3 regions of the Citrobacter sp. C1 genome follow, and region 3 is predicted to be linked to each of the others. Evidence: predicted binding sites of a transcription regulator. Region 3 holds the regulator's gene; each other region holds the start of a gene.
What was found. The regulator PurR, encoded in region 3, represses purine synthesis genes. The targets are predictions, from matches to a motif close to CANGCAAACGTTTGCNTG.
Positions count from the first base shown of each region.

Region 1 (10,095 bases), 990 kb from region 3:
CTGTCCGAAGTGTGACCATCATATGCGCATGTCGGCGCGCAATCGCCTGCATAGCCTGTTAGATGAAGGTTCTCTTGTGGAGTTGGGTAGCGAGCTTGAGCCGAAAGACCTGCTGAAGTTTCGTGACTCCAAGAAGTATAAAGACAGACTGGCTTCTGCGCAGAAAGAAACCGGTGAAAAAGATGCGCTGGTAGTAATGAAAGGCACGCTTCACGGTATGCCGGTCGTTGCAGCCGCATTCGAGTTCGCGTTTATGGGCGGCTCCATGGGTTCTGTGGTTGGCGCACGTTTTGTTCGTGCCGTTGAGCAGGCGCTGGAAGACAATTGTCCGCTGATCTGCTTCTCCGCTTCCGGCGGGGCGCGCATGCAGGAAGCGCTGATGTCGCTGATGCAGATGGCTAAAACCTCTGCGGCGCTGGCAAAAATGCAGGAACGCGGTTTACCGTATATCTCTGTACTGACTGACCCAACCATGGGCGGTGTTTCCGCAAGTTTCGCGATGCTGGGCGACCTCAACATTGCTGAACCGAAAGCACTGATTGGCTTTGCCGGTCCACGTGTTATCGAGCAAACCGTACGTGAAAAACTGCCGCCGGGATTCCAGCGCAGTGAATTCCTGATTGAAAAAGGCGCTATCGATATGATCGTCCGCCGTCCGGAAATGCGCCTGAAACTGGCGAGCGTTCTGGCGAAGCTGATGAATCTTCCGGCGCCGAATCCGGATGAGCCGACTGAAGGCGTAGTGGTACCTCCGGTACCCGATCAGGAATCAGAGGCCTGATAACGGACTCTATGGATTTCGCGTCGCAGGAAGACGGTGAGTGATTCCCGATGAGCTTACACCGCTAAGTGATTCGGGGGAGCGAGCACAGCCAACGCGCCTGCAACGTGAAAGACGACGAGTAGAAAAGGGCAGGCCGGTTGGCGCTGCCCTTTTGCTTTTATTAACGTGACGAATTGACAGGCATCATGGACAATAAACGTATTCCCCAAGCCGCGTCGCCCCTGGCGTCGTGGCTTTCTTATCTGGAAAACCTGCACAGTAAAACCATCGATCTCGGCCTCGAGCGCGTCAGCCAGGTTGCACGAAATCTGGGTGTGCTGAAACCCGCGCCGTTTGTTTTCACGGTGGCAGGCACCAACGGTAAGGGTACAACCTGCCGTACGCTGGAATCCGTACTGACCGCGGCGGGATATAAAGTCGGGGTATACAGTTCTCCTCATCTGGTGCGCTACACGGAACGTGTTCGCGTGCAGGGGCGTGAACTCGCGGAATCTGCCCATACTGCCTCGTTTGCCGAGATTGAAGCCGCACGCGGTGATATTTCGCTGAGCTATTTTGAATACGGTACGCTGTCGGCGCTGTGGTTATTTAAGCAGGCTAAGCTTGATGTGGTGATTCTGGAAGTCGGCCTGGGCGGGCGCCTTGATGCTACCAATATCGTTGATGCTGATGTCGCCGTAGTCACCAGTATTGCGCTTGACCATACTGACTGGCTGGGGCCGGATCGCGAAAGCATTGGTCGTGAGAAGGCCGGGATCTTCCGCGCTGAAAAACCGGCCATTGTCGGTGAACCGGAAATGCCTTACACCATTGCCGATGTGGCACAAGAGACCGGGGCTATTTTGCAGCGCTGTGGCGTCGACTGGCGCTATACGGTGACGGAAAGCGACTGGTCCTTTACCGACAGTCACGGTACGCTGATGCATCTTCCGTTACCTCAGGTGCCGCAACCGAATGCCGCCACGGCGTTGGCTGCGCTACGGGCAAGCGGACTTGATGTTAGCGAGCAAGCGATTCGTGAGGGGATTGAGCAGGCCATTTTACCGGGGCGTTTCCAGATTGTGAGCGAATCGCCGCGCGTTATTTTTGATGTCGCACATAACCCTCATGCAGCAGAATATCTGACCGGGCGTCTGAAAAAGTTAGTGAAAAACGGGCGCGTGCTTGCGGTTATCGGTATGCTACATGATAAAGACATTGCTGGTACGCTGGCCTGGCTGAAAAGTGTGGTAAACGCGTGGTATTGTGCGCCCCTGGAAGGGCCGCGAGGCGCGACGGCAGAACAACTGCTGGAACATCTGGGAACAGGTGAAGCCTATGATAGCGTGGCGCAGGCATGGCGTGCGGCGTTGGCAGATGCAAAACCAGAAGATACCGTGTTGGTGTGTGGATCGTTTCACACTGTCGCACATGTCATGGAAGTGATAGACGTGGGGAGAAGCGGTGGCGAGTAAGTTTCAGAATCGATTAGTCGGCACAATTGTGCTGGTTGCGCTCGGGGTGATTGTGCTTCCTGGGCTGCTTGACGGGCAGAAAAAACATTATCAGGATGAGTTCGCGGCCATTCCGTTGGTGCCAAAACCTGGTGACCGCGATGAGCCGGATATGATGCCTGCTGCCACGCAGGCGCTGCCGACGCAGCCGCCGGAAGGTGCAGCAGAAGAGGTGCGCGCGGGCGATGCTGCCGCGCCGTCGTTGGATCCGTCGCGCCTGCCGGTGGCTAACGGCGCGGAGTTTGATCCTATTCCTGCGCCGGTCGAGCAACCTAAACCTAAACCGAAGCCACAACCTGTTGTTGCGACGCCAGTGCCAACACCGGCCGCCCCTGCACCTGCACCGAAACCGGTTGTCGCAGAAGCGCCGGCACCGACCGGCAAAGCGTATGTTGTGCAACTGGGTGCGCTGAAAAATGCGGACAAGGTCAATGAGATCGTGGGTAAACTTCGCGGTGCGGGTTTCCGGGTATTTACTTCCCCGTCCACGCCGGTACAGGGTAAAATAACCCGTATTCTCGTTGGGCCTGACGCCTCCAGAGATAAGCTGAAAAATTCGCTTGGCGAACTGCAGAAGATCTCCGGCTTGAGTGGGGTCGTGATGGGGTATACCCCTAATTAAGGGGACGTTGCCTGATGGCGCTGCGCTCTACGGCGCTACGCTTAGGTAGGCCGGATAAGGTGTTTACACCGCCATCCGGCAGTGCCCAAAGAGGCAAAAAGTTAGATGGCGTTGAAGATTTTTTCAGCGCCATTTTTATTTACGCGTGGAAAGGAAATCCCTACGCAAACGTTTTCTTTTTCTGTTAGAATGCGCCCCGAACAGGACGACAGGGCGTAAAATCGTGGGACATATATGGTCTGGATTGATTACGCCATTATCGCGGTGATTGGTTTTTCCTGTCTGGTTAGCCTGATCCGTGGCTTTGTTCGTGAAGCATTATCGTTGGTGACTTGGGGTTGTGCTTTCTTTGTCGCCAGCCATTACTACACTTACCTGTCTGTCTGGTTTACGGGCTTTGAAGACGAACTGGTTCGAAATGGGATTGCTATCGCGATACTGTTTATCGCGACACTTATCGTCGGCGCTATCGTTAACTTTGTGATAGGCCAACTGGTGGAGAAAACAGGTCTGTCGGGTACCGACAGGGTGTTGGGGATCTGCTTCGGTGCTTTGCGCGGAGCGTTGATCGTCGCCGCCATACTGTTCTTTCTCGATACGTTTACCGGTGTGTCGAAAAGTGAAGACTGGAGTAAGTCGCAGCTGATCCCGCAGTTCAGTTTCATCATCAGATGGTTCTTTGACTATCTGCAAAGCTCGTCAAGTTTCTTGCCCAAAGTATAAATTTTGGGTCGTTGCTGAACGAGGAAAAGACGTATGTGCGGTATTGTCGGTATCGCCGGTGTTATGCCGGTAAACCAGTCGATTTATGACGCGTTAACGGTGCTCCAGCATCGTGGCCAGGATGCCGCTGGCATCATCACCATTGATGCCAACAACTGCTTCCGCTTGCGAAAAGCGAACGGCATGGTGAGCGACATTTTTGAAGCTCGCCATATGCAGCGTTTGCAGGGCAATATGGGCATCGGTCATGTGCGTTATCCAACAGCTGGCAGCTCCAGCGCCTCCGAAGCTCAACCTTTTTATGTCAACTCACCGTACGGTATCACGCTTGCCCACAACGGCAACTTGACCAACGCCCATGAGCTGCGTAAAAAGCTGTTTGAAGAAAAGCGCCGCCACATCAACACCACTTCCGATTCAGAAATCCTGCTGAATATTTTCGCCAGTGAGCTGGATAACTTCCGCCACTACCCGCTGGAAGCGGACAATATTTTTGCCGCGATCGCCGCGACGAACCGCCAGATCCGTGGTGCCTATGCCTGTGTAGCGATGATTATCGGCCACGGTATGGTTGCCTTCCGCGACCCTAACGGTATCCGTCCGTTGGTGCTGGGTAAACGCGATATTGGTGATGGCCGCACCGAGTATATGGTGGCTTCTGAAAGCGTGGCGCTGGATACCCTTGGCTTTGAATTTCTGCGCGACGTTGCACCGGGTGAAGCGGTCTATATCACTGAAAAAGGCAACTTGTTTACCCGTCAGTGTGCGGATAATCCGGTCAGCAACCCGTGCCTGTTTGAGTACGTTTACTTTGCGCGTCCTGATTCGTTCATCGACAAGATTTCCGTCTACAGCGCCCGCGTGAATATGGGCACCAAGCTTGGCGAAAAAATTGCTCGTGAGTGGGAAGATCTGGACATCGATGTGGTGATCCCTATTCCGGAAACCTCGTGCGATATCGCGCTGGAAATTGCCCGGATTCTCGGTAAACCGTACCGTCAGGGCTTTGTGAAAAACCGATACGTCGGCCGTACCTTTATCATGCCGGGTCAGCAATTGCGTCGTAAATCTGTGCGTCGTAAGCTGAATGCCAACCGTGCTGAATTCCGCGATAAGAACGTGCTGTTGGTAGACGATTCCATCGTGCGCGGGACCACCTCTGAACAAATTATTGAGATGGCGCGTGAAGCCGGGGCGAAGAAAGTGTACCTGGCCTCTGCGGCACCGGAAATACGCTTCCCGAACGTCTATGGTATTGATATGCCCACGGCGACGGAGCTGATCGCTCATGGCCGTGAAGTTGACGAGATCCGCCAAATCATCGGCGCTGACGGTCTTATCTTCCAGGATCTGAACGATCTGATCGAAGCCGTCCGCGCAGAGAATCCGGATATTCAGCAGTTTGAATGTTCCGTGTTCAACGGCGTGTACGTCACCAAAGACGTTGACCAACAGTACCTCGATTTCCTCGATTCCCTGCGCAATGATGACGCTAAAGCGGTATTGCGTCAGAATGAAGCGGAAAACCTCGAGATGCACAACGAAGGGTAAGTCAGGGCATGCCGGATGGCGACGCTTTGCGTCTTATCCGGCCTATAGTCCACCATCGTTGTAGGCCGGATAAGGCGTAGCCGCCATCCGGCATTTTTATGTTACGCCTCGTCGACCCAAATCCGCATTTCACCTTCGCCACGATTGGCCCAGCTAAACCACGGAATAAACGTTAAGGTCTGCTTTTCGACCGTTGTCTGACGGTTATCAAAGCTGTACAGCGGCTTGTCACTCTCAGCGGTCAACACGCGCAGCCCTTCAGCTTGCAGCAACACTTTGCCCTTCAGCACTCCGACGCCCTGAATTTCACGCAGCTCGCTTGCTTTTGGCAGCGACAGGTTATGCAACTCAGCGCCGTTATCCGCCTGTTCCAGACAGTACACCAGCGGCCCGCGCTGAATAGCGACCTTGCCCGCAGCGTGGCGCACCAGTGGGTTGGCGTAAACGCGACGGACCGTCATCGGCAGGTTCAGGGTAATGATGTCACCTTGCTGCCACTGACGGCGCAGATGCAGATAGCCCTTAATCACTCTGCCTTGTGCCGTTTCTCCGTTGACCTGCACGTGCGGTGTTTCGCACCACGCCGGTAGACGTAGCGCGACGGTATGTTCAACGGTCTTTGGCTGGCTAAAGTGAATAGTGACCCGCTCATCCCATGGATAGTTACCGCTAATGTTCAGCGCCAGGGTCTGGTCTTTTACGCTGAACTGCGCTTCGCTCCCGGCGTAGAAGTTGATAAACAGCGCGTCCGGTCGCGGGGTGAAAATATAGTGACCAATGGCGACCAGCGTGCGGGCGATATTCGGTGGACAGCAGGCGCAGCCGAACCAGCGCTGGCGCACCGGCTTAATGTGATCGTAAATATGGTTATGTGGAATACTTTTCGGGTACGTCTCCAGCGGATTGACGTAGAAGAAGTGCTTCCCGTCCAGCGCCATTCCACCCAACACCGTATTGTAAAACGCACGCTCCATGACGTCAGCGTAGTGCGCATCACCTTCCATTTCCAGCATGCGGCGGGCGAACATCATCAGGCCGATGGAGGCGCAGCTTTCGCCGTAAGCGGTGTCGTTCGGTAAATCGTAGTCGCTGGTAAAGGCCTCGCCGATGCCCTGCGAGCCGATACCGCCGGTGATGTACATCCGCCGCTGCACCATATTGTTCCAGATGCGCAGGCAGGTTTGGCGCTTCTCTTCATCCTGGGTGATACGGGCAATGTGCGCCAGTCCGGTCATCAGATACACCGACCGCACTGCATGACCGACCGCTTCATGCTGTTCAGCGAGCGGTTTGTGCGCATGGGTGTATGTTTTGTCTTTGATCATTCCCGGCCAAGCGTCGCCCCAACCAACCCAGTGTCGGGTACCGCCGCGTTTTTCGAACTCAATATCGTAATAGTAGGGTTGTTTGCCACGTTCCTCGACGAAATAGCAGGCCAGCGCCTGGTAGCGCGGTTCCTGAGTGACTTCATACAGACGCATCAACGCCAGCTCGATTTCCGGGTGCCCAGGATAGCCGCGTAGTTGGCCTTCTTTGGGACCAAACACCGTGTCGATGTGATCGGCAAAGCGACAAGCGATGTTCAGCAGTCGACGTTTTCCGGTGGCGTTGAAGAAGGCGACTGCCGCTTCAAACAGGTGTCCGGCGCAGTAGAGCTCGTGACATTCGGCGACGTTGGTCCAGCGCAGCCCTGGCTCCTTTACGGTATACCAGGTGTTGAGATAACCGTCGTCACACTGCGCCTGAGCCAGCAGCTCAATCACCTCGTCGGCAGTTTTTTCAAGCACTGCATCTGGCTTCTGGCACAGCGACCAGGCTACGGCTTCCAGCCATTTGGTGACATCGCTGTCCTGGAAGACCATGCCGTAAAACTCGCCGTGTTCCAGACCGGCGGCGATGCGGTAGTTAGCCAGCGCGTGGCTGGGTTCTGCCTCGGGAATCGTGTCGTTCAGTGCTTCCCATTGGTACGGGATCACTACGTCGCGAATCAAGCGTTGGTATTCACCCAGAAATGGATCGGTGATGGTGATTCGGTTGAGATCGGCTTCAATCACAGCAGACTGCATCATGTATACCTCAGGAAATGTGTGAATGTCGTTGGTGAAGATCGGTTGAAATACGCTGCATCATCGGGCCATTGAGGCGGCATTTGAGCAGGCACAGCGCCAGTGCGAGGTGGAAAATGGCCGGCACAATGCTTTGCAATAGGGTGATGCCCTGAAGAGAGGCTGCGGTCTGATTTTCAAGACCTGGCTGGTAGGCCACCATGATCAACAGAATACTGATAATGCCGCCGGAAGATGCCCACGAGAGCTTGATGAAAAACAGATTAAAAGCGAAGTTCATCCCGGATGAGCGCACGCCGTTTTTCCATTCGCCGTAGTCGTCGGCGAAGGCCATGATTGAGAAGTGCAGGGGGAGGGTGAAGCCGAGGATCACGCCGTTTAGCGCAATGCAGCCCAGCCACAGCATGCGGTAATCAGCTCCGGTTGGCAGGAACCACATCGCAATGCCAAATACCACCAGAATCAGGTTGGTGCAGATATACAAGCGCACCATATCGAAACGCCGCGAGAGGGGATTAACGATGATCGCGCCTAAAATGCCCGCCACTGTCAGTACACCGAAAAACAGCGACATAAACCCGGCGCTGCCCTGCAGAACATACGAGATAAAGTACATGTATCCGCCGCCGCGAATACACAGGATATTCACCAGCAGGAAGGACATCACCAGCATCATCAGTAACTGATCGTTTTTACGCAGCCCGGCCAGATGCTCACGCAGGGTAAATTTGCCGACCAGCGACAGCGGTACGCGTTCTTTCACCCACAAGAAGCACAGTAAAAACATCACCATGCCCACGCAGCACAGTACGGTGACGCCATATTGATAACCTTTGGCCAGATTGCCCTGACCAAAGAATTCCACCATCCACGGCAGACCGACCGCAACCAGAAAGCCGGCAATACCGCTTAATACAAAACGCCAGGACTGACACGACATCACCTGATCGTGGCGGTTCGTGACGGCGTTTATCAGCGCACAGTAGGGCACATTGTTGGCGGTATAGCCCAGGGAAAGCAGGAAGTAGGTACCGAATGCCCAGGCGATTTTCATGTTGGGGCTGATATCCGGGACGGTAAAGGTCAGGATACCGATAATGCCCAAGGGAACGGCTGTCCATAATTGCCACGGACGAAAGCGCCCCCAGCGACTGCGGGTTCGGTCGGCAACCACGCCCATCACAGGGTCAGAGACGGCGTCGAATATGCGTAGAACAAAAAACATTGCCCCGACAATGGCCGGGCTAAGCCCGAACACGTCGGTGTAGAAAAAAAGTAAAAAGCCGCTTATTAAATCTGAGATGCAGTGTCCACCAGCATCGCCTAATCCATAGCCTATCTTTTCGCGGGTTGAGAGCGTTTCTCCCGCATCAACGGTTTGTGCATCAGAATCCAGGTTATCAGCAATTGTCATAACCAATCCTCGAACAAGGGGGGATGATTTAAAAAGTCATTACGGCTTATCTCTGACAGTTTTTACTAAAGATGTAACGGTTCTGAGCATAGGGCTGTACGGGTATTTCGGTATATGACGGTTTTCTTTCTCTGTGAAAATGATCCTGGTTTTTACTAGAAATGATTATTTTATAGTGATCGGTGTCACGATGGTGGCGGTGGGAGGCGCCATTAGTGGTTCTGTTAGTTATTCTGTAGGGAAATGAGGGAGAGTTAATCATTGGCGCGTTAGTGGTATTCTTAGCGCTTAAGGAACCCGACATCGGCTTAACCACGCGTGACAGGTAAAAACGAACGGAATGGCAAACAAGACCCGAATCAAAGATATTGCAATGGCGTGCGGTGTGTCGATTGCCGCCGTGTCCCGGGCCCTGAAAGGGCAGCCAGGACTGAGCGAAGAGACCCGACAGCGGATACTGGCGATTGCCGAGTCTGAAGGTTACGATTTCGGTCGTTTGCGCAGTGGCCGCATTAAGCGGCTGCTATTTCTGCTGCACCGCGAGCACAATATAGCCAGTGCATTGCCGTTCTATTCCAGCGTGATGCTTGGGGTGGCTGACGCCTGCCGGGAAAACGATATTGCGATGAGTTTCTTGCCGATTGGCCCGGAAGATTCGCTGGCTGAACTCATTAATTTGCATCAGCCTGACGCGCTGATTGCCGCAGGGTATCTGGAAACGGAAACTCTGGTCGAGCTGCGTAAACTGGCACTGCCGGTCACGCTGGTGGATCTGTGGGCAGCGGATTTTCCCTGCGTCAATCCGGATAACTTTCATGGGGGCTTCATTGCGACACGGCATCTGCTTGAACAAGGGCGCAAACGCATTGCGTTTCTCGGCCATTCGCAACGCCATTACAGTATCCGCCAGCGCGTAGAAGGATATCAGCAGGCGTTATTTGACGCCGGGCTGTCTTTACCCGCGGAATATCGTGTTGAAGCACCGCCGGTCAAAGATATTGAACAGGCGCTGGTCGAGGGCATGGACAAACTGTTAGCTCTGCCGCAGCCGCCGGATGCTATCTTTGCCTATAACGATATTGCCGCGCTGGTGGCGATGCGCGTCTGCGCGCGTAAGGGGATCAACGTGCCGCAAGATATCGCGATTGTTGGCTTTGATGACATCGATGCCGCTGCCTGGGCGCATCCGGCGTTAACCACCGTGGCGGTAGATAAGCGCGAGCTTGGGCGAGATGCGTTTCGTTTACTGCTCAGCGAGCAACATGAGCGAAATTTACTGCTGCCGGTGCGGCTGGTGATCCGCGAAAGCTCGCTGAGTGCGACTGCACATTCACAGTTGCACCCTACGCGGTAATCCGGCACAGTCACGCCATGAAGAACAAAGGGCTCTCACAGTGAAACGACTCATCATTGGTATTTCTGGCGCCAGCGGTGCAATTTAT
Region 1 covers NZ_CP115035.1:1,628,891-1,638,985, forward strand. The annotation lists gene accD (acetyl-CoA carboxylase, carboxyltransferase subunit beta) at 1-781, shown strand, start outside; gene folC (bifunctional tetrahydrofolate synthase/dihydrofolate synthase) at 970-2,238, shown strand; gene dedD (cell division protein DedD) at 2,228-2,899, shown strand; gene cvpA (colicin V production protein) at 3,134-3,622, shown strand; gene purF (amidophosphoribosyltransferase) at 3,656-5,173, shown strand; gene IB214_RS07935 (beta-L-arabinofuranosidase domain-containing protein) at 5,275-7,242, opposite strand; gene IB214_RS07940 (MFS transporter) at 7,250-8,653, opposite strand; gene IB214_RS07945 (LacI family DNA-binding transcriptional regulator) at 8,994-10,007, shown strand; gene IB214_RS07950 (UbiX family flavin prenyltransferase) at 10,048-10,095, shown strand, end outside.
Region 1: cvpA (colicin V production protein) is a predicted target of PurR. The motif match lies at 3,061-3,078, and genes of this name have one in related genera.

Region 2 (10,095 bases), 820 kb from region 3:
TGGGCTGGTATCCGGCATCACCAGTACGATCCCCAACTCAGCCGCAATGCGCTGCGCACCCGCTTTGGTGGTAAAGTTTTCATCATTACAGGTCAGGCCCGACAGCCAGTACAGTACCGGAGGCGGCGTATTTTCGCGCGGCGGTGGGAGAAAAATGCTGAAGGTCATGGTGCAATTTAAGGTGGCGGAATCATGACGCCAGCGTTGCTGCCAGCCTTCAAAACAGCGGTGCTCTTCGAGCATTTCCATGCACGGCTCCTTGTTGTGTTGAATCTGAATATGTTTGCGAATTCACCATAATACAGATAATTCATGATGCCGTGAGTAACTTTCACTTCCGCAATGGGCAAACATACATCATCATCTATATAACCTCGCGTTAACACTCCGTATCGACCCGATCGAGCGGTGCATGAAAGCCACACGCTGAAAGGCGGTGCCAATTTCAATAATTATCGCGGTGAATACTGGATTATGTGCGCAGCCTCACGCACAATGTTCTGGCTGTGACACAGCCTAAAAACTTTGCCCCACGCAGGGCAGAGGCGCCACACCTGCAGGAGAAGAATAAATGTCATCACTCAGTAAAGAAGCGGCCCTGGTTCATGAAGCGCTGGTTGCGCGTGGTCTCGAAACACCGCTGCGCCCGCCCGTGCAAGAGATGGATAACGAAACGCGCAAACGTCTTATCTCCGGCCATATGACCGAGATTATGCAATTGCTCAATCTCGATTTGAGCGATGACAGCCTGATGGAAACGCCGCATCGCATCGCAAAAATGTATGTCGATGAGATTTTTTCCGGTCTCGATTACGCCAATTTTCCCAAAATCACCGTCATTGAAAACAAAATGAAGGTTGATGAAATGGTCACCGTTCGTGATATCACGCTGACCAGCACCTGCGAACATCACTTTGTCACTATCGATGGCAAAGCGACGGTGGCGTATATCCCGAAAGAATCTGTGATTGGTTTGTCGAAGATTAACCGTATCGTGCAATTCTTTGCCCAGCGTCCGCAGGTGCAGGAGCGTCTGACCCAACAAATCCTGACCGCACTGCAAACCCTGCTGGGAACCAATAATGTGGCGGTGTCGATTGATGCGGTGCATTACTGTGTGAAAGCGCGCGGTATTCGCGATGCGACCAGCGCCACTACGACCACCTCACTGGGCGGATTATTTAAATCCAGCCAGAATACGCGTCAGGAATTCCTGCGCGCTGTACGTCACCACAACTGACAAGGGCAGGACCATGGAGCGTAATGTCACGCTGGATTTTATTCGTGGCGTTGCCATCCTCGGGATCCTGCTTCTCAATATCAGCGCCTTTGGTTTGCCAAAGGCGGCATATCTCAACCCGGCCTGGTCTGGCAGCATTACTTTATCGGATGCCTGGACCTGGGCGGCGCTCGATCTCTTCGCGCAGGTGAAATTCCTCACGCTGTTCGCTCTGCTCTTCGGCGCGGGCCTGCAAATGCTGCTGCCACGCGGAAAACGCTGGATCCAGTCGCGACTCACGCTGCTGGTCTTACTGGGGTTTATTCACGGCTTACTATTCTGGGATGGCGATATCCTGCTGGCGTATGGCTTAATCGGCCTGATCGGCTGGCGGCTGATTCGTGATGCCCCATCGGTAAAAAGCCTGTTTAACACCGGTGCTCTGCTGTATCTGGTGGGGATCGGCGTACTGCTGCTGCTGGGTTCGATTTCTGGGGGGGAAACCAGTCGCGCCTGGACACCGGATGCCTCCGCGTTGCTGTATGAAAAGTACTGGAAGATTAATGGCGGCATGGAGGCGGTGAGTAACCGCGTGGATATGCTGTCAAACAGCCTGCTGGCGCTGGGGGCGCAGTACGGTTGGCAACTGGCGGGGATGATGCTGTTGGGTGCCGCATTAATGCGCAGTGGCTGGCTGAAAGGGCAGTACAGTTTGTCGCATTATCGACGTACAGGTATGCTGCTGGTGGTGACCGGTATAGCAATCAATCTGCCTGCGATTATGCTGCAGTGGCATCTCGACTGGGCGTACCGCTGGTGTGCTTTCCTGCTACAAGCCCCGCGTGAACTGAGCGCGCCGTTTCAGACCATCGGCTACGCTGCGTTGATGTTTGGTTTCTGGCCGCAACTGAGTCGCGTTAAGATTGTTATCGCTATTGCCTGCGTAGGACGCATGGCGCTGACTAATTATCTACTGCAGACGCTTATCTGCACCACGGTGTTTTATCAGTTCGGTTTGTTTATGCAATTCGACCGGCTGACGCTGCTGTTTTTCGTTATTCCCGTCTGGGCTGTTAACCTGCTTTTCTCCGTCATTTGGCTGCATTTTTACCGGCAGGGCCCGGTGGAGTGGCTATGGCGTCAATTAACCCTGCGTGCTTCAGGGACATCATTGCCGCGAACATCCAGATAACGATCTGGATCACATTCATTAACAAAATGGATGTAACCGTTTTCATTCCTGTGACATGACTCACGCAGTCCTGTACCTCGTGCTGACAAAATACACAGCCTGGGGTGTCCGTGGGCAACCGCAATCTTAAACAGGGCAGTGAATATGGTAACCATACGTGATGTGGCACGGCAGTCTGGCGTTTCTGTAGCGACGGTTTCCCGCGTACTGAATAACAGTGCGTTGGTGAGTCCTGACACCCGTGAAGCGGTAATGAAGGCTGTGACACAGTTAGGCTATCGACCCAATGCCAATGCGCAAGCGCTGGCGACGCAGGTGAGCGACACCATTGGGGTCGTGGTGATGGATGTATCAGATTCGTTTTTTGGTGCATTGGTGAAAGCCGTGGATCTGGTGGCTCAGCAGCACCAGAAATATGTGCTGATTGGCAACAGTTATCATGAAGCTGAAAAAGAACGTCATGCCATCGAAGTCCTGATCCGCCAACGTTGTAATGCCTTGATTGTCCACTCAAAAGCGCTGAGCGATCGCGAGCTAGGCGAGTTTATGGAACACATCCCGGGCATGGTGCTCATCAATCGCATTGTGCCGGGTTACGCCCATCGCTGTGTCTGCCTGGACAATATCAGCGGAGCTAAAATGGCCACCCGCATGCTGCTCAATAACGGTCATCAACGTATTGGCTACCTGGCGTCAAGCCACCGAATTGAAGATGATGCGATGCGCAAAGAGGGCTGGATGAGCGCGTTGCAGGAACACGGTATTACGCCGGCGGAAAGCTGGGTAGGTACCGGTTCACCGGATATGCCGGGGGGCGAATCAGCCATGGTGGAGTTGTTGGGGCGCAATTTGCAGCTGACGGCGGTTTTTGCCTACAACGACAACATGGCTGCCGGAGCGCTGACGGCGTTAAAAGACAACGGCATCGCCATTCCATTACACTTGTCTATCATTGGTTTCGATGATATCCCGATTGCCCGTTACACTGACCCTCAACTGACCACCGTGCGCTACCCCATTGCGTCAATGGCGAAAATGGCGACAGAGCTTGCGCTACAAGGGGCGGCGGGTACGCTGGATCCGGCGGCAACGCACTGTTTTATGCCGACACTGGTGCGACGTCATTCTGTGGCGTTGCGACAGAATGCGGCACCGATCACTAACTGATAATGTCACCTGATGTAACCGCTTTCAATCTGTGAGTAAATTCACAGTATCTTAACAATGCGATAGCTATGATGACACTGTTTGTTGCGCTGTAACTACTATGTAACGGTGAATAATCACTTTCATCGAGGTGTGGGCGTCTTAAACAACAATTAAAGCCTGTTTTTGGAGCGTTGCCAGACACGGAAGAAATATTTTTAAAAGTGAGCTTCGGCGTTCAGTAACAGTTTAGTAACGTTCTGTCCCGCCGAGCATTTATCTCAAGTACTACCCTGCATAATAAAACCGGAGATACCATGAATAAGAAGGTGTTGACCCTGTCTGCTGTAATGGCAAGCATGTTATTCGGTGCGGCTGCGCACGCTGCTGATACCCGTATTGGTGTGACGATTTATAAGTATGACGATAACTTTATGTCTGTGGTACGTAAAGCAATCGAAAAAGATGCCAAAACGGCGCCAGATGTACAGCTGCTGATGAATGACTCCCAGAACGATCAGTCTAAACAAAACGATCAGATTGATGTGTTGCTGGCAAAAGGCGTGAAAGCTCTGGCGATCAACCTGGTTGACCCGGCAGCAGCGGGCACGGTCATTGAGAAAGCACGCGGTCAGAACGTTCCTATCGTGTTCTTCAACAAAGAGCCTTCTCGTAAAGCGCTGGACAGCTATGATAAAGCCTTCTACGTCGGTACTGACTCCAAAGAATCCGGCATCATCCAGGGCGATTTGATTGCTAAGCACTGGGCGGCAAACCCGAACTGGGACCTGAACAAAGACGGTAAAATTCAGTTTGTTCTGCTGAAAGGCGAGCCGGGACACCCGGATGCTGAAGCACGTACCACCTACGTGATTAAAGAGCTGAACGACAAGGGCATTAAAACTGAGCAGTTGCAGTTAGATACCGCTATGTGGGATACCGCTCAGGCGAAAGATAAAGTTGATGCGTGGATGTCCGGTCCAAATGCTAACAAAATTGAAGTCGTTATCGCGAACAACGACGCTATGGCAATGGGTGCGATAGAAGCGCTGAAAGCACACAACAAAACCAGCGTACCGGTATTTGGCGTGGATGCATTGCCAGAAGCACTGGCACTGGTTAAATCTGGCGCAATGGCCGGTACCGTGCTGAACGATGCTAACAACCAGGCGAAAGCGACTTTCGATCTGGCGAAAAACCTGGCAGCCGGCAAAGGCGCAGCGGATGGCACGACCTGGAAAATCGAGAATAAAATCGTTCGTATTCCTTACGTCGGCGTCGATAAAGATAATCTGGCAGAGTTCACTAACAAATAAATACTCCGTCTGTGGGCGCAATTTGGTTGCGCCCTTAATAACACGCTTTGCAAGGCCAACAAGGTATAATTATGGTCAGCACTAATACTCAGTCGTCAGGCGAATACTTGTTGGAAATGAGCGGCATCAACAAGTCCTTTCCGGGCGTTAAGGCTCTTGATAATGTTAATTTAAAAGTCCGCCCACATTCTATTCATGCCTTGATGGGCGAGAATGGTGCTGGAAAGTCGACATTATTAAAATGTCTTTTTGGGATCTATCAAAAAGATTCCGGCAGTATTTTATTTCAGGGTAAAGAAATCGATTTTCATTCTGCTAAAGAAGCGCTTGAAAACGGTATTTCAATGGTACACCAGGAATTAAACCTGGTTTTACAACGTTCTGTGATGGACAACATGTGGCTGGGGCGTTATCCCACCAAAGGGATGTTTGTCGACCAGGATAAAATGTACCGTGATACCAAAGCGATATTTGATGAGCTGGATATTGATATCGATCCGCGTGCGCGTGTCGGTACGTTATCGGTTTCACAAATGCAGATGATAGAAATTGCCAAAGCATTTTCGTATGACGCCAAAATCGTCATCATGGATGAACCGACCTCATCGTTAACCGAAAAAGAGGTTAATCATCTGTTCACCATCATCCGTAAGCTGAAAGAACGTGGCTGCGGTATCGTATATATTTCTCACAAAATGGAAGAAATCTTCCAGTTGTGCGATGAAATCACCGTCCTGCGTGATGGTCAGTGGATTGCCACCCAGCCGCTTGAAGGGCTGGATATGGATAAGATCATCGCCATGATGGTGGGACGTTCGCTGAACCAACGTTTCCCGGACAAAGAGAACACGCCTGGGGAAGTGATTCTTGAAGTACGCAATCTGACGTCGCTACGTCAACCGTCAATTCGTGATATCTCTTTTGATCTGCATAAAGGGGAAATCCTCGGTATTGCCGGTTTAGTCGGCGCAAAACGCACGGATATCGTTGAAACCCTTTTTGGTATTCGTGAAAAATCATCGGGTACGATTACGCTCCACGGCAAAAAAATTAATAACCACAGCGCCAATGAAGCCATTAACCATGGTTTTGCGCTGGTCACGGAAGAGCGCCGTTCAACCGGTATTTATGCCTATCTGGATATTGGATTTAACTCGTTAATCTCCAATATTCAGAACTATAAAAATAAAGTGGGTCTGTTGGATAATTCCCGCATGAAGAGCGATACCCAATGGGTTATTGACTCAATGAGGGTAAAAACACCTGGCCATCGTACGCAAATTGGTTCCCTGTCCGGTGGTAACCAGCAAAAGGTGGTTATTGGTCGTTGGTTGTTAACGCAGCCAGAGATACTGATGCTGGATGAACCCACGCGAGGAATCGACGTTGGTGCAAAATTTGAAATTTATCAGTTAATTGCAGAACTGGCGAAAAAGGAGAAGGGGATTATTATCATCTCCTCTGAAATGCCGGAACTGCTGGGTATTACCGATCGTATTCTGGTTATGAGCAATGGTCTCGTGGCTGGAATTGTTGACACGAAAACAACAACGCAAAACGAAATCCTCCGTCTTGCGTCTTTGCACCTTTAAGATTAGGGGCTCCTCATGAGTGCGTTAAATAAGAAAAGTTTTCTTACTTACCTGAAAGAAGGCGGAATTTACGTTGTTCTTTTAGTTCTGCTGGCCATTATTATTTTCCAGGACCCCACATTCTTAAGTTTACTGAACTTGAGTAACATTCTGACCCAATCCTCGGTGCGTATTATTATCGCGCTGGGCGTAGCCGGACTGATTGTTACCCAGGGTACTGACCTGTCAGCCGGGCGTCAGGTTGGCCTGGCGGCGGTGGTTGCCGCAACGTTGCTGCAATCTATGGAGAACGCCAACAAGGTGTTCCCGGAAATGGCCACTATGCCGATCATCGTGGTGGTACTGATTGTTTGTGCCATCGGTGCCATTATCGGCCTGGTGAACGGTATCATCATTGCTTACCTGAACGTGACACCGTTTATCACTACCCTTGGTACGATGATCATTGTGTACGGGATCAACTCACTGTATTACGATTTCGTTGGGGCATCGCCTATTTCTGGCTTTGACAGCGGGTTCTCCACCTTTGCGCAGGGCTTTATTGCGCTGGGCAGTTTCCGACTCTCCTACATCACCTTCTATGCGCTGATTGCGGTGGCCTTTGTTTGGGTACTGTGGAATAAGACCCGCTTCGGTAAAAACATTTTTGCCATTGGCGGTAACCCGGAAGCGGCGAAAGTGTCGGGTGTTAACGTTGCGCTGAACCTGCTGATTATCTATGCGCTGTCGGGGGTGTTCTATGCCTTCGGTGGTTTGCTGGAAGCAGGGCGTATCGGCTCGGCAACCAACAACCTCGGCTTTATGTATGAGCTTGATGCCATTGCGGCCTGTGTCGTCGGCGGCGTGTCGTTCAGTGGTGGGGTCGGTACCGTCTTTGGCGTAGTGACAGGTGTGATAATCTTCACCGTCATCAACTATGGCCTGACCTACATCGGCGTGAACCCTTACTGGCAGTACATCATTAAAGGCGGCATTATTATCTTCGCCGTGGCGCTGGACTCACTGAAATACGCGCGTAAGAAGTAACGATAGACAACAAAAAGCCCGGGGCAGAGAAATGACTGCACTGGGCTTTTTGTTACTTGTGTTACAGCGTTACTGCATGTGCTTTCTCACCTGTTTTGAATTTGACCTCGCCTAAATCGATGCAGGCGACCGGACAAACGTGACCACACAGCAAGCAGCCGACGCATTTTTCCGTGTCGCAGTGAGGTGTACGGGTCTGCTCATCCCACTCCATCGCCTGATGTCCGCCGTCATAGCAGGAGATATAGCAGCGTCCGCAGCCGACGCATTTTTCGAGGTTGATATGGGGGTAGACGATGTAACTACGGTCAAGATCTTCAGCCGGAATAATATTGGCATTGGCAAGACCGACCATCTCTTCCAGTGAGTTAAACCCCTGATCGGCAAGATAGTGCGACAGTCCGCTGGTCATATCTTCCACAATACGGTAGCCGTACTGCATGATCCCGGTGGTGACCTGCAGCGTGGCTGCGCCTAACAGCAAGAATTCGGCGGCATCTTCCCAGGTTTCAATACCGCCAATGCCGCTAATTGGGAAATCATGCAGTTCTGGGTGTGAACGCAGTTGTTGGATAAAACGCAGTGCGATGGGTTTTACCGCCTTGCCAGAATAGCCAGAAATACTGGATTTCCCGTTGACCACCGGCATGCCGATCTTCCGCTTCAGGTCGATATTGGTGATGGATTTTACGGTGTTAATGGTCGCGATACCGTCAGCGCCTCCGTGTTTAGCCGCCAGAGCGACTTCGCACATATCACCGATATTTGGCGTCATTTTGGCTAACATCGGTAGGGAGGAACCGCGTTTAACTGCCCGACAGTATTTCTCAACCAACTCCGGGCTTTGCCCGACATCGCTGCCCATCGCATGTGAAGTCATCTGCGGACACGAGAAGTTGCACTCAATCATATCTGCACCGGCTTCTTCAACCAGTCGTGCCAGCTCCTGCCATTGCTGCTCATTTTCGCCCATGATTGACGCAATCAGCACCTTATCAGGGTAATGTTGTTTCAGTTTACGAATGGCGGCCAGGTTCTCTTCCAGCGGATGTTCGGCAATCTGCTCCATATTCTTGAAGCCGATAAAGCCGGTATCTTCTTTTGTCAGATGGTCAAATCGTGGGGAGACTTCGTTGGCAATAAAAAAACCAATTGTTTTAAACACAATGCCGCCCCAGCCGGTGTCATAGGCTTTGGCGCACATCTCAAAGCAGTTGCCTACCGGAGAAGAAGAGAGGCAAAACGGGTTGGGGAATTTTACGCCGCAAAAGGTAATAGAAAGATCTTTCGTTAACATGAGCAAACCCCCTCTAAATAGTGATGAATTACCTGAGCGGCTTCTTTACCGGTTTTCACGGCAGACACCACGGTTTTATCTCCTTTGACAATATCGCCAGCGGCGAAAATAACCGGATCGGCGGTTTGATAATTGTGGGTTTCAATAAGATTACGTTGCGCTGTTAACGCGTGAAACGCATCCAACTGCGCGTGTTGACCAACGGCGAGAATAATATGCTCGGCTTCAAGAGAGAGTTCCCCGTGCAGACGCACGTGTTTAAAGGTGACTTTATTTCCGGCAACCGCTACCGGCGTAAAACCGTCGATGATCGACACGCCTAATGCCTGCGTGCTGGTAAACTCTTTGTCACTGGCGGGAAATTCAGCTAATTCTTCACGAGCGACACAGGTAACTGACGGGCAGCCGAGAAGTTTCAGCGTGCTGGCGACATCCATGGCGACATCGCCCCCGCCGATAATTAACGCACTCTGCGGTAAGGTGATATCACCTTGTGCCTGTCGCGCGCGTTGCAAGAAATCGACGGCGATCTCAACGTTATCCGCCTCGTCAAACAATGGCAGGGTGGAACCATAAGACATCCCAACAGTCACCAGCACGGCGCGATTTTCAGCTTTGAGTTGTTCGACGGCGATCGTGTTGCCGACTTCGCAATCGCACTTGATGGTGACGCCCATTTCAACGATACGGGCAATCTCAAGATCCAACACGGATTGAGACAGGCGAAACTCAGGGATACCAAAGCGTAGCCAGCCACCCGGCTGAGCCTGCTTTTCGTAGATCGTTACGTCATAACCCAGGTTACTCAACGTCACGCTGGCCTGCAACCCAGCTGGCCCTGCGCCGATAATGGCGACTTTGCCACGTGTTTTAGTTGCCGGTTGATAAATTTTCATCGCAGTCTGCTGTTCAAAATCGGTAATAAAACGTTGCAGCTGTGCAATATCGATCGGTTTATCTATTCCTGAGCGCGTACATCCACGCTGGCATAATTTTTCGGTGGGGCATACCCGAGCACAAATGGCGCCGAGCGCATTATTTTCGCGAATAGTTTCGGCTGCCCCCTTAAAATTGCGAAAATAGATGGAGCGGATAAATTTCCCTGGGTCAGTTTGTGCCGGACAATCCTGACTACAGGGGGCATCGTGACATAATAAACAGCGCGAGGCCTCTTTTATTGCTAATAAGGGGGTGAAAGCGGGCGTTAGCTCATCCAGATAATTTTGTTGTGGCATCTTTTCTTCCTTAATGCTTGAGTAAATTAAGGCGAACTGTTAATAACAAAATATAAAAATAAAAAAGCCTTT
Region 2 covers NZ_CP115035.1:1,798,784-1,808,878, forward strand. The annotation lists gene fghA (S-formylglutathione hydrolase) at 1-249, opposite strand, end outside; gene folE (GTP cyclohydrolase I FolE) at 572-1,240, shown strand; gene yeiB (DUF418 domain-containing protein YeiB) at 1,254-2,411, shown strand; gene galS (HTH-type transcriptional regulator GalS) at 2,556-3,578, shown strand; gene mglB (galactose/glucose ABC transporter substrate-binding protein MglB) at 3,875-4,873, shown strand; gene mglA (galactose/methyl galactoside ABC transporter ATP-binding protein MglA) at 4,945-6,465, shown strand; gene mglC (galactose/methyl galactoside ABC transporter permease MglC) at 6,481-7,491, shown strand; gene preA (NAD-dependent dihydropyrimidine dehydrogenase subunit PreA) at 7,553-8,788, opposite strand; gene IB214_RS08680 (NAD(P)-dependent oxidoreductase) at 8,782-10,023, opposite strand.
Region 2: galS (HTH-type transcriptional regulator GalS) is a predicted target of PurR. The motif match lies at 2,441-2,458, and genes of this name have one in related genera.

Region 3 (10,095 bases):
CGGCACCGCCGATCACGTTGGTGTCTACGTTGGCAACGGTAAGTTTATTCAGTCACCACGTAGCGGTCAGGAGATCCAAATCACCTCCCTGAGTGAAGATTACTGGCAGCGCCACTATGTGGGCGCTCGTCGTGTCATGACGCCAAAAACAATTCGCTAAAATCTTACCCTACAGTATGTGCTGTAGGGTAAGTTCTTCTTTTGCATAACCTTTCAATTTGCTACCCTATCCTTACTCACAATGAGGCTATTGTGTGTACTCAATATAAATAATAAGGAGAGAAGCAATGTCGTTCGAATTACCTGCATTACCGTATGCCAAAGATGCTCTGGCGCCGCACATTTCTGCTGAAACGCTGGAATACCACTATGGCAAACACCACCAGACTTACGTTACTAACCTGAATAACTTGATCAAAGGCACGGCGTTTGAAGGCAAATCACTGGAAGAGATCGTACGTAGCTCTGAAGGTGGTGTGTTTAACAACGCGGCTCAGGTCTGGAACCACACCTTCTACTGGAACTGCCTGGCACCCAACGCGGGCGGTGAACCGACCGGTGAACTGGCTGAAGCCATTGTTGCATCTTTTGGTAGCTTCGCTGACTTCAAAGCGCAATTCACCGATGCGGCGATCAAAAACTTCGGCGCTGGCTGGACCTGGCTGGTAAAAGGTACTGATGGCAAACTGGCTATCGTTTCCACGTCAAATGCCGGAACACCGCTGACCACCGATGCAACGCCGCTGATGACCGTTGATGTGTGGGAACACGCCTACTACATCGACTATCGCAACGCGCGTCCTGGCTACCTGGAACATTTCTGGGCGCTGGTGAACTGGGAGTTTGTTGCGAAAAACTTCGCAGCATAAAAATGATAACGCAGAAGGGACTCCCTTCTGCGTTTTAGCGTTAGTTCGTGACGCTGCAGGCCTCGTCAGGCTGTTTTCTCGCGGAGACAAAGACCAGTAGCAACGCCATCCCAGCCACAATTGCCCCCATCACCGGGACAAAACTGTAACCTAAACCACCCGATATCACTGCGCCACCCGCCGCCGCACCTAGCGCATTCCCCAGATTAAACGCACCAATGTTGACCGAGGATGATAAGCCCGGCGCGTCGCTGGCAACGCGCATCACACGCATCTGTAACGGCGGAACTACCGCAAAGGTTGCCGCACCCCAGACTACCATGCTGATGGCTGCACCCAATTCACTACGCGCCAGTAACGGGATTGCCAGCATAATCACCATCAATAGCAGTAAGAAGCCTTTCAGCGTGCCGTTGACTGAGCGGTCCGCCAGTTTACCGCCCAGATAGTTACCGATTGAGAACCCGACGCCAATCAGCACCAGCATTCCGGTTACAAAGGCAGGCGTGGCATGGGTGATGCTATGCAGCACCGGTGAAATATAGGTATAGAGCGTGAACATCGCACCGGCTCCCAGCACAGTAGTCAGCAACGCTGACACCACCTGCGGGCGCATGAGCACCGCCAGCTCTTTGCGCACGTTCGGGCGCTCCCCTGCTCCGCCTTTCGGCAACGAGAAGAACAGGCTGACCATCGAGATAACCCCCAGACCCGCCGTTGCCATAAAGGACATGCGCCAGCCGATGGTTTCACCCAGCCAGGTCGCTGCAGGAACGCCGCCAATATTGGCGATGGTGAGTCCCATAAACATGGTGGCGACAGCGCTGGCCTGTTTGTGCTTTGGAACCACGCTTGCCGCTACAACCGAGCCGAGACCAAAAAAGGCCCCATGGTTAAGACTGGTCAGAATACGCGACAGCATCAGAGTAGTGTAATCGGGAGATAACGCCGACAGCACGTTGCCGAGCGTAAAAATCGCCATCAGAAAAATCAGCGCATTGCGGCGCCCGCGATGAGAAAGCAATAAGGTCATTAACGGTGCACCGACCATCACCCCTACCGCATAGGCGCTAATTAGCATCCCTGCCGCCGGAATCGAGACATCGACGCCTTTAGCGATGACGGGTAATAACCCCATCGGAGAAAACTCCGTCGTGCCGATACCAAACGCCCCTATCGCCAGCGCCAGTAGTGGATAATTTATTTTCATACAGCGACTCCGTAACGTCGAGCCGTAGCACGACACAGAATAAGAGTCAAAAGCATGACATTGATCGCAAAAATAATAAAGTTAACAAAAATGCAAAAGACTTTTGCTTATTTGCAAACAATAGCAGTGGGAGGACGGGTTGGCGGGATGAGGGAGATAGCTCTCCCTCGGCGATACATCAATGCAGCGCGGCGGTTAAACCACTGGCAACAATCAAACCCAGAACAATAATGGTGGTGACTAACGAAAATTTCAGATCGGTGCTCATCAAGTTTTCTCCTTTTTATTCCCACACAAAAAGTGATATTGCGCATTTTTGCACACTTGAAGGTAAAAATCTCTCACGATTTATATTGATAAATGCTTTTAACTCTTCCCCTTTTCGTAAAGATCAGACAAAATTCCACGCTTACTTGATTAGCGTACCGGCCATTGACCCCTTCCTGACGTTCCGTGTCGTTTTCCTGGCGTACCGCAACCCTGATGTTGCGCGAAGGGTGTGTGAAGGCAAACGTTTACCTGGAGTATTCTCAGGAACTTAGGATATGGTCTGGAGTGAGATGTAATGGCAACAATTAAAGATGTAGCGAAGCGAGCAAACGTTTCCACTACAACCGTATCACACGTAATTAACAAAACACGCTTTGTCGCGGAAGAAACGCGCAATGCCGTCTGGGCAGCAATTAAAGAACTACATTATTCCCCAAGCGCGGTGGCACGCAGTCTGAAGGTGAATCACACTAAATCGATTGGCTTGTTGGCGACCAGCAGCGAAGCCGCCTACTTTGCGGAAATCATCGAAGCCGTTGAGAAGAACTGCTTCCAGAAAGGCTATACGCTGATTCTGGGCAACGCGTGGAACAGCCTCGAGAAGCAGCAGGCCTACCTCTCCATGATGGCGCAGAAGCGCGTAGATGGTCTGCTGGTGATGTGTTCTGAATACCCGGAACCTCTGCTTTCCATACTCGAAGAATATCGCCATATTCCGATGGTGGTGATGGATTGGGGCGAAGCCAAAGCCGATTTTACCGATACGGTCATCGATAACGCCTTTGAAGGCGGTTATATGGCAGGCCGTTATCTGGTTGAACGCGGTCATCGCGAGATTGGTGTGATCCCAGGGTCTATGGAGCGTAACACCGGCGCCGGACGCCTGGCGGGCTTTATGAAGGCGATGGAAGAAGCGCTGATTAAAGTGCCTGACAACTGGATTGTCCAGGGCGATTTTGAGCCTGAATCCGGGTATCGCGCCATGCAGCAGATCCTCTCCCAGTCGCACCGCCCGACCGCCGTCTTCTGCGGTGGTGATATCATGGCGATGGGCGCACTTTGCGCCGCTGATGAGATGGGCCTGCGCGTCCCGCAAGATGTGTCGCTGATTGGTTACGACAACGTGCGTAACGCCCGCTTCTTCACCCCGGCATTAACCACCATTCATCAGCCAAAAGATTCGCTCGGTGAAACGGCCTTTAACATGCTGTTAGACCGTATCGTGAATAAACGCGAAGAGTCACAGTCTATTGAGGTGCACCCGCGCCTGGTAGAACGTCGCTCCGTGGCCGATGGTCCGTTCCGCGATTATCGTCGATAATCTGTTGTGCGGGAGCCTTACTCTGGCTCCCGCAGCCACTCTTTATTCAACGTTTCACTGTCCCCTAAATAGTCCAGCAGCCATCTCAGTGCGGGTGACGTATCGTTTTGCTGCCAGGTCAGGCAACACGCGGCATCAGGAAAGGGATTTTCAAGCTGTAGTGCAACCCATTTTCCGCTGTCGATCCACGGTTTGGAAAAATGCGTCGGCACCATCCCAACACAGAGCCCAGCCGATAAGCAGGTGGCAGATGACTCCCAGTCAGGCACTACCACCCGTTTTTGGTTATCCAGTAGCCAGGTAATACGTTTTGGCAACGTACGGGAGGTATCTTCTCGTACCAGCGACGGCCAGTTGCGCAACGTATCGTCACTGAGCGGTCCCGGCATCGACGCCAGCGGATGATGACTTGCCACCACGCAGTTCCAGCTCAACATTCCCATATCGCGAAACGTATAGCGCCCCCCTACCGGAATAGCCTGCGTCGCGCCAATCGCCAGCTCCACGCGCCCGTCCGATAACGCATCCCAGACGCCGTTAAACACCTCCTGAAAAACGATTAACTCCACATCATCAAAATGACGGTAGAAATCCACAATCATCTGCCGGGTCCGCTCCGGCCTGACAATATTATCGACGGCAATCGCCAGTTGCCCACGCCAGCCGTTGGCAATTTGCTGACATTGTTGGCGAGTGATCTGCATTTTTTTGATAACAGAACGCCCTTCTTTTAAAAACCACGCCCCGGCGGGGGTTAATTCCACATCCCGATGGCGACGTTCGAAAAGAGGCACAGCCAACCACTCCTCCAGTTGACGCACGGTATAGCTCACCGCCGAAGGCACGCGGTGCAACTCCTGGGCGGCAGAACTAAAGCTGCCGTTGCGTGCGACTGCATCCACCACTTCAAGGGAATATTCTGACCACATACTCTGCCTGCAAAAAATTTGAAATCAATAAGCAAATATTAGCGTTTCACAGCAAGAATTTCACTCACTACACTCAGCGGCACTGTTCTATTGCTTATAAAGAGAAATAATGATGCAACCTGGAAAAGGGTTTTTAGTCTGGCTGGCAGGTCTTAGCGTGCTCGGTTTTCTGGCAACGGATATGTATTTGCCAGCATTTGCGGCTATTCAGTCCGATTTGCAAACCCCAGCATCAGCCGTCAGCGCCAGCCTTAGCCTGTTCTTAGCGGGTTTTGCCATCGCGCAACTTCTGTGGGGGCCACTCTCCGACCATTATGGCCGCAAGCCTATTTTGCTACTGGGCCTCTCCATCTTCGCGCTGAGCAGTCTTGGCATGCTTTGGGTCGAAAACGCCACCGGCTTGCTGGTGCTGCGCTTTATCCAGGCTGTGGGTGTCTGTGCGGCGTCGGTTATCTGGCAGGCGTTGGTTGCTGATTATTATCCCTCGCAAAAAGTGAACCGTATCTTTGCCACCATTATGCCGCTGGTCGGGTTATCTCCCGCGCTCGCGCCATTATTAGGCAGTTGGATCCTGATGCATTTTTCCTGGCAGGCTATTTTTGCCACCCTGTTTGCCATCACCCTGATCCTGATGCTGCCGGCCCTGCGCCTGAAGCCCACGGCTAAAGCGCGTGACGATAGCCAGGATAAGCTCACCTTTGCCACCCTGCTGCGCTCCAGAACCTACCGCGGCAACGTGCTGATTTATGCGGCCTGTTCCGCGAGCTTTTTCGCGTGGCTGACCGGCTCGCCGTTTATCCTGAGCGAGATGGGCTATAGCCCGGCCGTCATTGGCCTGAGCTATGTGCCGCAAACCATCGCCTTTTTGATCGGCGGATACGGCTGTCGTGCCGCCCTGCAAAAATGGGAAGGTCGTCAATTACTGCCGTGGCTGCTCATTCTGTATGCGGTGAGCGTTATCGCTACCTGGGCGGTCGGCTTTATTCACCACGTTGCGCTGGCCGAAATCCTGATCCCATTCTGCGTGATGGCAATAGCGAACGGTGCTATCTATCCGATTGTCGTTGCTCAGGCTTTGCGTCCCTTCCCACAGGCAACAGGACGTGCCGCAGCGCTGCAGAATACGCTTCAACTGGGCTTATGCTTCCTGGCAAGTCTGGTTGTGTCGTGGTTGATCAGCACGCCGCTATTCACCACCACCGGCGTCATGCTGTCTACGGTGTTGCTGGCCGCGCTGGGGTACAAAATGCAGTCGCAGAAAGAATGTCGCTCTCACGCTGATGAGGTTTCTACTGCTGCGCCCGGCGAATCACATTCATAGCGCTTGAATAATTAATTAGCGGGCTAATATTTTTTGATTGAACCCACAAAAATTCAGGCCTATACTGATTTCCAGTTGTTACAAAAACGATAATTTTTATGTGTTAACGGGAATACGCATGTTCCCGCTTAACCACGGATGGCCTTTTCGGTAAGGGGTTCTCCCTTCCTCTGTTCTACGTCGGAAAACAGATTCGCGGATTCATTCCGTGAGATTTCTCACAAAGCCCAAAAAGCGTCTACGCTGTTTTAAGGTTCTGATCACCGACCTGTGATGGAGAAGCTATGAGTTCATCGTGTATAGAAGACGTCAGCGTACCAGATGATGACTGGTATCGAATCACCAGTGAATTATTAAGCCGTGCGGGCATTACCATTAATGGCACTGCACCGGCAGATATTCGCGTTAACAACCCCGATTTTTACAAGCGCGTTTTACAGGAAGGTTCGCTGGGTTTAGGTGAAAGTTATATGGATGGCTGGTGGGAATGCGATCGGCTGGACATGTTTTTTACTCAGGTTTTACGTGCCGGCCTTGAAGGCCAACTCCCCCGCCACTTTAAAGACACACTGCGAATCGCCGCCGCGCGCCTGTTCAATTTACAGAATAAAAAACGCGCGTGGGTTGTCGGAAAAGAACACTACGATTTAGGCAACGATCTCTTCACCCGCATGCTTGATCCCTACATGCAATATTCCTGTGCCTACTGGAAGGACGCCACGACCCTGGAGTCAGCCCAACAGGCGAAGCTCAATATGATCGCCGAAAAATTACAGCTCAAACCGGGGATGCGCGTGCTGGACATCGGCTGTGGCTGGGGAGGCTTGTCCCAGTTTATGGCCGCCCATTACGGCGTCAGCGTCGTGGGGGTGACCATTTCTGCCGAACAGCAGAAACTGGCACAAACACGGTGTGAAGGGCTGGATGTCACTATTTTGCTTGAGGATTACCGCGACCTGCACGATCGTTTCGACCGCATTGTCTCCGTTGGCATGTTTGAGCATGTGGGTCCAAAAAACTATAACACCTATTTTGATGTTGTCGATCGCAATTTAAAACCAGAGGGTCTGTTTTTGCTCCACAGCATTGGATCCAGAAAAACCGACAATAACGTCGATCCGTGGATCAATAAGTATATTTTCCCGAATGGTTGCTTGCCGTCCGTGCGCCAGATTGCGAAAGCCAGCGAGCCGCATTTTGTGATGGAAGACTGGCACAACTTTGGCGCCGATTACGATACTACACTGATGGCCTGGCATACGCGCTTTATGGCAACCTGGCCTGAAATCACCGATCACTACACCGAGCGCTTTAAACGTATGTTCAGCTACTACCTCAACGCCTGTGCCGGCGCATTTCGCGCCCGTGATATTCAGCTCTGGCAGGTGGTGTTCTCACGTGGCGTAGAACACGGTCTGCGCGTTCCACGCTAGTCATTCTCGCCCCCGCCTTCAACGGGGGCCTGGAAACGCGCCGGCTTAGACTTCGCCGGTGACGTGATTTACTGCACTTTCTTTTGCCGCCAGCACGCGCTCAACGGTATCCACGACCGCCTGCGTTTGTGGGTCGATTTCGATGTTGACCCGAGCCCCCAGTTTTTTCTTACCAAGCGTCGTACGCTCCAGCGTTTCCGGGATCAAATGCACGCAAAAACGCGTCGGTGTTACTTCGCCAACCGTCAGGCTGATACCATCAATGCCGATAAATCCTTTGTACAGGATATATTTCATCAACGACGCATCCTGCACCTTAAACCAGATCTGACGATTATTTTCTGAGGTCAGAATTTTTGATATCTCAGCGGTAGTCATAATATGGCCTGACATTAAATGCCCGCCGATCTCATCGCTGAATTTTGCCGCGCGCTCTACGTTGACCCGATCGCCCACTTTAAGCTCGCCCAGATTAGTAATACGCAGCGTTTCTTTCATCAGGTCAAAGCTGATGTGATTGCCGTTAATGTCGGTCACCGTCAGACAACAACCATTGTGTGCCACCGATGCACCCGTCTCCAGGCCATCCAGCATGTATTCCGGTAACTCCACTACATGCGTACGAAAATTTGGTTTCTCATCAATAGACACCAGTTTCGCGGTGCCCTGCACAATACCCGTAAACATACCTCTAACTCCTGAACGTAATTAAGACATATCTGTTGTGCACAATAGCAGGTGAAAATTGCCGTTGCCAGCAATGCACCGCCCCCACCTGTTTTTTCACTGGAGAATTACGTATTCCTCGCTACAATAGACTGCAATTTCCCCTGTATTTTCTTCTTGCTGCCCTCTCAGGCGGCTTTTTTAGTCTCTCAAATAACAACAATATAATGGTGTAAACGTGCAAAAGTATGTAATCGAAGCGCGTCAGTTATTAGCTCTGGCAATTCCGGTGATTCTTGCGCAAATCGCCCAAACCGCAATGGGGTTCGTCGATACCGTCATGGCGGGTGGATACAGCGCGACGGACATGGCTGCCGTCGCTATCGGGACCTCCATTTGGCTCCCGGCCATCTTATTTGGTCACGGACTCCTGCTGGCATTGACGCCAGTCATTGCGCAACTTAACGGATCGGGTCGCCGCGACCGCATTGCTCATCAAATACGCCAGGGTTTCTGGCTGGCGGGCAGCGTATCTGTGCTCATTATGGTGGTGCTCTGGAATGCGGGATACATTATCCGCTCCATGGATAATATCGATCCGGCGCTGGCCGATAAAGCCGTCGGCTACCTGCGCGCGCTGTTGTGGGGCGCGCCTGGCTATTTATTCTTCCAGGTAGCTCGTAACCAGTGTGAAGGTCTGGCCAAAACCAAACCGGCGATGGTGATGGGGTTTCTCGGCCTGTTGGTCAACATCCCGGTTAACTACATTTTCATCTATGGGCATTTTGGCATGCCAGAACTCGGCGGCGTAGGCTGCGGCGTTGCCACTGCGGCGGTGTACTGGGTGATGTTTCTCGCCATGTTGTCCTACGTTAAACGTGCGCGCTCAATGCGTGATATTCGCAACGTCCGCGGTTTCCAGAAACCCGATACCGCGGTGATGAAGCGCCTGATCCAGTTGGGCTTACCGATTGCGCTGGCATTATTCTTTGAAGTAACGTTGTTCGCCGTAGTGGCATTGCTGGTTTCCCCGCTGGGGATTGTAGACGTGGCCGGACACCAAATCGCGCTGAACTTTAGCTCGCTCATGTTCGTTCTTCCTATGTCGCTGGCAGCCGCCGTAACGATTCGCGTGGGTTATCGTCTGGGCCAGGGGTCAACGCTTGATGCCCAAACTGCAGCCAGAACCGGGTTGGGCGTCGGTGTTTGCATGGCGGTGTTAACCGCAGTGTTCACCGTGACCCTGCGTGAGCACATCGCCCTGCTCTACAACAATAATCCTGAAGTGGTGACGCTGGCTGCCCAGCTCATGTTGCTGGCCGCCGTGTATCAAATATCGGACTCGATTCAGGTCATTGGCAGTGGGATCCTGCGTGGTTATAAAGATACGCGCTCCATTTTCTTTATCACCTTTATCGCTTACTGGGTGTTGGGTTTACCGAGCGGATATATCCTCGCACTGACCGACCTGGTAGTTGAACGCATGGGTCCAGCAGGTTTCTGGATCGGCTTTATTATCGGTCTGACCTCTGCTGCAGTAATGATGATGCTGCGCATGCGTTATCTGCAACGCCAGCCGTCCGCCATTATTTTACAACGCGCGGCGCGATAACACCCCGCAATAGCCGCCCCCCGGCGGCTATTGTCTCCACCCTATTCAGAACGGACTGCCATTGTGGGCGTTGATCGCTTCTCCGCTGACAGGATGCTTAAAATGCAGTTCGCTGGCATGCAGCATCAGTCGTGGCGTCCGTTCTGTACCCGGCAACAGACGCCCCCCATACAGATCGCAGCCCCAAATGGCGTATCCCAGATGTTGACAGTGAATACGCAACTGATGGGTGCGACCGGTTTCGGGGAAAAGCTGTACCCGCGTTAACGGCAGTACAGTCCCGTCTTCCAGCGGATGATTAAAGCGCTCGACAACCCGATAGCGGGAGCGCGCGGGTTTGCCGCTGATGGCGCATATCGACATCAGCGGAAACAGCGCCGGATCCTTGGCAATAGCAGCGTCTATCACCCCTTCATCCTCGCTCAAATGCCCACAGAGCAAGGCGCTATACACCTTGGTAACAG
Region 3 covers NZ_CP115035.1:2,616,653-2,626,747, forward strand. The annotation lists gene IB214_RS12615 (C40 family peptidase) at 1-160, shown strand, start outside; gene sodB (superoxide dismutase [Fe]) at 288-869, shown strand; gene IB214_RS12625 (MFS transporter) at 910-2,079, opposite strand; gene cydH (cytochrome bd-I accessory subunit CydH) at 2,258-2,347, opposite strand; gene purR (HTH-type transcriptional repressor PurR) at 2,645-3,670, shown strand; gene punR (DNA-binding transcriptional activator PunR) at 3,688-4,599, opposite strand; gene punC (purine nucleoside transporter PunC) at 4,712-5,920, shown strand; gene cfa (cyclopropane fatty acyl phospholipid synthase) at 6,205-7,353, shown strand; gene IB214_RS12655 (riboflavin synthase subunit alpha) at 7,399-8,040, opposite strand; gene mdtK (MdtK family multidrug efflux MATE transporter) at 8,258-9,631, shown strand; gene IB214_RS12665 (RluA family pseudouridine synthase) at 9,677-10,095, opposite strand, start outside.